One region of the Teredinibacter sp. KSP-S5-2 genome, then DNA from elsewhere that is predicted to be linked to it. Evidence: predicted binding sites of a transcription regulator. Region 1 holds the regulator's gene; the other holds the start of a gene.
What was found. The regulator sigma-54, encoded in region 1, starts transcription at its own class of promoters, with help from an activator protein. The targets are predictions, from matches to a motif close to TGGCACANNNNTTGCNNT.

Region 1 (3,172 bases):
CTCAAACAGGAAGGCACCAGCCTGAGTGGCGATAAAATTGAATATGATGTGAAAAAATCTGTTGTTAGAGCTGGCGGCACCAATACCGACGGAGACGATGGCAGAGTACGTATGGTCATTCCGGCCAAATCCTTGAAAAACTAGCATTCATCCAGGAAAAACGTTTTCATGCCCCAGCTGCACGCCAAACACCTCGCCAAAAGCTACAAAGGTCGCCAAGTCGTTATTGATGTTTCCATGAGCGTGAATGACGGTCAGGTTGTTGGTTTGCTAGGCCCCAACGGGGCGGGTAAAACAACGTGCTTTTATATGATTGCCGGCATCGTCAAACCCGAGCGAGGTAATGTATTTATTGACGGCAAAGACGTCACCCATTTGCCAATGCACGGTCGAGCCAAAGCAGGACTGGGCTATCTTCCGCAGGAAGCATCGGTGTTCCGAAAAATGACAGTTTCCGACAATATCATGGCGATATTGGAAACTCGTGACGATTTACGGCGGGGAGACAGAAACCAAGCCCTGCAGAACCTGCTCGAAGAATTTCATATTACCCATATCAAAGACAGCTTGGGCATGGCGTTATCCGGGGGTGAACGACGACGCGTTGAGATCGCTCGCGCTTTGGCAGCTGAACCCCAGTTTATCTTGCTGGACGAACCCTTTGCCGGTGTCGACCCTATTTCTGTGAGCGACATTAAGGACATCATAAAACAGCTGCGAGACCGGGGAATCGGGGTATTAATCACTGATCACAACGTTCGGGAAACTCTCGATATCTGCGAAAAGGCCTATATTGTATCGGAAGGGCATATCATTGCTGAAGGCGATGCGGGCGAAGTACTGAACAACAAAAAAGTTCGCGAAGTATACCTTGGTCAGCACTTTACGCTTTAACTTGCAACAAAAACTCATCCACCTACCCTCTTAGCTCTTGGCGCGGCACAAACTTTGCTTCGAAAAAGCAAAAAAGCCATTGCTTGTCGCTCTAGTCGCGACTAAACTTTTGAAATCTACTGGTAAAAAATTCGAGTAATCTCAAAGATTTAGCAGACTATGAAGCAAACCCTGCAGTTAAAAATGGGTCAGCAGCTGACGATGACTCCTCAGCTACAGCAGGCCATTCGTCTTCTCCAGCTTTCCACACTCGATCTCCAGGCTGAAATTCAGGAAGCGTTAGACAGCAACCCGATGCTGGAAACCCAGGAAGACAGTGGAGAAGCCTCTCAAGACACCAGTAAAGATCAATCAGAAAGCAAGTCCAACGAGCAAGAAACCTCAGAACGGGACAACTACGACGATTCCTCAGCAACCGACAGCGAATGGAGCGAGGACATTCCAAATGATCTTGCCGTCGACACCAGCTGGGATGATGTTTATCAATCTGCACCTTCCGGTTCGGGTCTTTCAAAACCAGACAACGAGGATTTCGACTTTGAATCACGGCGGGCGGTGACAGAAACCCTGCAGGATCACCTCCACTGGCAACTTAACTTGACTCCCATGTCCGATCTGGATCGGGAGATCGCCGAAGTTATTATTGATGCCGTCGAACCCTCGGGAATGCTCAGCCAAACCGCGGACGAAATATTCGAGGGCATAGTAAAGCATCACGAAGAGTTGGAAATGGACGAAGTCATTGCCGTCCTGCATCGCGTCCAACAGTTCGATCCGGTTGGGGTAGCCAGCCAGGACATTCGTGAATGCCTGATGATTCAGCTTTCCCATTTAGCACCGGAAACAGAAGAGCTGGCCACCGCGAAAAGTATCGTAAACCAGTATTTGGAGTTGCTAGGTAGCAGAGACTTCAAACAACTCATGCGCAGGCTCAAAGTAAAAGAGCCGCAGCTGCAAAAAGCCATTGCCCTGATTCAGAGCCTTAATCCCAGACCCGGCGATGCCATCAGTACTGAGACCGCAGAATACGTAGTACCAGATGTTTTCGTACAAAAGGAAAACAACCGCTGGCAGGTACAACTCAATCCGGAGATAGCCCCTAAAATACGCATTAATCAGGACTATGCTTCTCTGGTTAAGCGCGCCGACTCCAGCAGTGACAACACCTTTCTTCGGGATAACCTACAGGAAGCCCGCTGGTTTTTGAAAAGCCTGCAAAGCCGCAATGAAACCTTATTAAAGGTCGCGACATGCATTGTTGAAAAACAACAGGGGTTTCTCGATCATGGACCGGAAGCCATGCGACCGATGGTCTTACATGATGTGGCAGAAGAAGTGGAAATGCATGAATCCACCATTTCGCGTGTTACCACGCAGAAATATATGCATACCCCACAGGGGATTTTTGAACTGAAATACTTTTTCTCCAGCCATGTTGCTACAGACAGTGGCGGAGAGTGCTCATCGACAGCAATTCGAGCCATAATTAAAAAACTGGTTGCGGCAGAAAACGCGAAAAAGCCGCTCAGTGATTCTAAAATTACAGCACTCCTTGCAGAACAAGGTATCAAGGTTGCACGAAGGACGATTGCGAAATACCGTGAATCACTGGGTATTCCCCCGTCCAATGAGCGTAAACGTTTAGTGTAAACGCCAATAATGTTAGGGTTGGCACCCCTGAAGCCAGTATCAAATACTGGTAAAATAGTTAGGTTATAAATGACCAAAAGCGGTACCCATGCTTTTGGTTTTTTTGGTTATGAATGGTTTAAAAGTAAGTATCCGAAAGTCATGCAAATAAAATCAATTCTCACTCAGGATCGAACACGGGCCAAATGGAATTCCACCAGTAAAAAGAAGCTCCTTGAGCAGCTTTCGTACCTTTTTGCACAGTATTGCGAAGGGATAGACGCCGACGAACTATTTACCAATCTGGTTGAACGGGAAAAATTAGGTTCAACGGGTATCGGTGAAGGCATTGCCATTCCGCATTGCCGCTGTAATACCGGAGGCGAAACACTGGGAGCTTGTATCACACTGGACGACCCCATCGATTTCGATTCCGCAGACAGTCGACCTGTCGATTTACTGTTCGCCATGTTGGTGCCGGAAAATGCTGAAGCAGAGCACCTGGAAACCCTGGCAAACGTCGCCGAAGCCATGCAAAAAGCGGAACTGGTAAAACACCTTCGCGAAGCATCCAGCGACGAGCAGCTATTTCAGCTCATCACTCAACAAACCAGCCATTAATAAAACAAGGTGGCAATATGCGTTTAGT
Region 2 (3,172 bases), 1.2 Mb from region 1:
CGCCAGCATTGGGAAATCAACACTACAACCTCTATTCTCCCGAGTTATACGCTCGCTCGAAAGCGCTCAGCGAACAGCTAGCCTGGCAACTTGCCGACAAATACGGGCTAAACCTCGCTACAGTTTTACCCGCCACGGTTTTGGGCCCCAGTCACCAAACCAAGACCGATAGCCTTAAGTTGGTAGAACAGATATTAATGAACAAACTCCCTATGGCTCCCCCTCTGCACTTTAACTTCGTCGATGTGCGTGATGTGGCTGAGGCGCATATTCTGGTTTATGAGAGTAATCGTCAGGCTCGACATGTTGCAGGTAGCTTTTCGGGTAGCGGCAGAGAATTAGTCAACTGGGTAAGATCTTATCGGTCAGTGAAGACACGCGATAAAGTTGCTCCCATGTGGTTAGCCAGGCTTCTGCCGTTTACCGACTGGTTAAATCACATTATTACCGGCAGTGAGCGCAGCATTAGCAGAAGAGCGATAGCAGAATACGTTGGCCGGGAACAGCGTTATCAGGATCAAACGCTACGTACCGAGCTTGGCTGGCAAACACGGCCACGAGAAGATACCATATTGGCCACTATTCAATTTTTGGAAACACATGCAAAAACAGCGCGCCCGCAGCGAAGAAGAGAAAGCACTGCGTAAACAATCCATTATTGATGCCCTTGCCCAGCTTATGCTCCAGGGGCACTCCCTGCCTTCAGCTGGTGATATCGCCAAACAAGCGAATATCACTAAAGGTGTGATCTATCGATATTTTGATTCCCGAGAAGAAATATTCTTAACACTCTTGATTCAGGTTTCTGCCCCGCTCAATGGTTTGGCAAGTTCGAACTATGCCAATCTAAATGAGTTCAAACAACAACTGCTGGATTTTTTTAACCAACAACCACTATTTATGCAGCTAAGTGTACAAGCCCCTGTTGTACTGGAGCAGAATATTAGCTCTGAATTTGCTCGCAGTTTCAAACTTGCTGGTGCGGATTTAATTGACACTTTAGCTTCTTGCATTCACCAGTTTGCACCAGAACTCACCTCGTTTCAGCGCAGGCAGTTTATTTACACCCTTTATCAGCTGGCACAAGCCAAATGGCAAAGTGCTCATCCACCCAGAGCAATTCAAGAGGCATTTGCTGACCATTCCCACTGGTTGGTAAATCACGATATGCGACAGGAAATGTCTGACGTATTTGATTGGCTTTGGTATGGACTGAGGTATTTAACACAACAAGCTAATGTCGAATAAGTCTTTATTCTTTTTAGTACACCAAAGACAACATCACGTTGCGATCAAAAACAAAAAAGCCCCGAGATAATTCGAGGCTTTGCATGTTCACATTTATAGTGATAATTAATGTTGCAGCTTTCTACGAGTAATACCTAGACTGATCAAGCCGATGCACAACAATAGAATGGAAGAAGGCTCTGCTACTGAAACAGTATCAAATACCAGGTTATCAAATACTACACCATCACCATAACCGGTAGTTACTTGAGAAAACTGAATATAGCTAATACCTTGGGCAAACAGGCTCAAAGTAAAGAACTCACCCACACCAGCGCCAGTTCCAAATACTTCATCCGTTGCTAATAATGTATTGTCCGCAGCGAATGCACTTAACATGAAGCCATTGCCGCCAACGTCTACGCCCGTCAAGCTAACGGTGTCTATTGTTGAGCTAAAAAATGCTTCGATTGGATTCGCAGGCGTTGGCTGATATCCCAAACCTGTATGACTAATGGAGGTAGGATCAGATCCACCGGGAAGAGTCCCATAACTATTCGTTACAGCATTCGCAAATGTCACACCCAAGTCGGCGTAATGATCGCCAACAACAACACCCGAACCTAGATCATCAAAATCGATGGTAATTGGTATTGCACTAACCGACCCGACCCAGAACATAAGTAAAAGACAAACAATCTTTTTCATTATTGATATCCCACAGTAAGTTTATTCTATTTCCAAGGCAGCACAGGACGCCGCCCATATACAAATAGCAAAACGGATGCCAAAAAAAAATACCCTTTTATTTCAAGGGGTTATATTTTTTTTACCTTACGAAGTGGGTGATGTTGTAAATATTACTGACAGATTACAATGGAGTTTTTTAATAAAAAAACGCTTAGGTGAAAACGATTATCATATAGATTTTTATCCGCTCACTTTGTATTTATTCTGTTATACATAATTAAGCTCAATATCCCTAGCAAAAAAAATCGGCACCCATTGTTCATATTCACAAAGCGCATAAACAACGATTTAATCCAGGTTAATTATGAGATAAATTTATATACCGTAAGAATAAATAGGAACAGCGCCAAACGATTACTTTTTTTAACTAACTGACAGAAGCACTGAATACCAATACTAATCTCACCTTTAATAGATTAATTTGTGAATGAATTCATAGTTCGATTTTTTACACCTGTACTTAAGTAGCGGCTTAATGATGATACACAAAACAAGTTTCTATGCTTACTGAGGCTCTTCATCGTTGATCAACTCCCTCATATCAACCGACAATTCAATCAGGCCAGATTAAATATAATATTCAAGCAACCGGGTAACCTTCATGTTTCCGACTGAATTCGCTCGTGCTTTATTGTTTCGATGTAACGCGGTATTTTGAGTGTGAATGTGGTTCCTTCCCCTGGAGTACTTTCAAAATCTAAATCGCCCCCCATTCCTCTTATTAACTGCTGGCTTAATGTTAGGCCAATACCGGTTCCTTCAATAGCTTGAGCTTCTGCATAATCCAACCGAACAAATGGCTTAAACACTTTATCCCGTTCTTTTTCTGGAATACCAACCCCGGTGTCAGTGATGTTCAGATGTAAAAACTTTTCCTGAGGAACACAGCTTAACGTTACCGAACCTCCGGTTCGATTATATTTCACACCGTTAGTTAATACGTTAATAATAACCTGGGTCAATCTACCGGGATCGACAAATATATCAGCATCGGCCGTATTGTCCTCCAGGGAAATCCCCCTGTCCGCGGCAAAGCTGCTAACAATAGATAAGCTATCTTTTACCGATTCAGACAGCATACATCTTTGAGCTCGTATTGGAATTTTTCCCTTTTCGTAATCAACAAAATCAATAATGTCGTTGATGAGCATAAGCAAGTAATAGCCTGCCTTGTTAATCCGTTCTGCCATATAGT

Region 2: the regulator sigma-54 is predicted to act here: its motif matches at 2,000-2,017, upstream of P5V12_RS05765 (PEP-CTERM sorting domain-containing protein).

Annotation. Positions count from the first base shown of each region.
Region 1 is NZ_CP120416.1:27,882-31,053, reverse strand. Features, by position in the region: gene lptA (lipopolysaccharide transport periplasmic protein LptA) at 1-144, shown strand, start outside; gene lptB (LPS export ABC transporter ATP-binding protein) at 169-894, shown strand; gene P5V12_RS00130 (RNA polymerase factor sigma-54) at 1,054-2,544, shown strand; gene ptsN (PTS IIA-like nitrogen regulatory protein PtsN) at 2,614-3,144, shown strand; gene rapZ (RNase adapter RapZ) at 3,162-3,172, shown strand, end outside.
Region 2 is NZ_CP120416.1:1,220,422-1,223,593, reverse strand. Features, by position in the region: gene P5V12_RS05775 (NAD-dependent epimerase/dehydratase family protein) at 1-647, shown strand, start outside; gene P5V12_RS05770 (TetR family transcriptional regulator) at 601-1,248, shown strand; gene P5V12_RS05765 (PEP-CTERM sorting domain-containing protein) at 1,354-1,935, opposite strand; gene P5V12_RS05760 (sensor histidine kinase) at 2,577-3,172, opposite strand, start outside.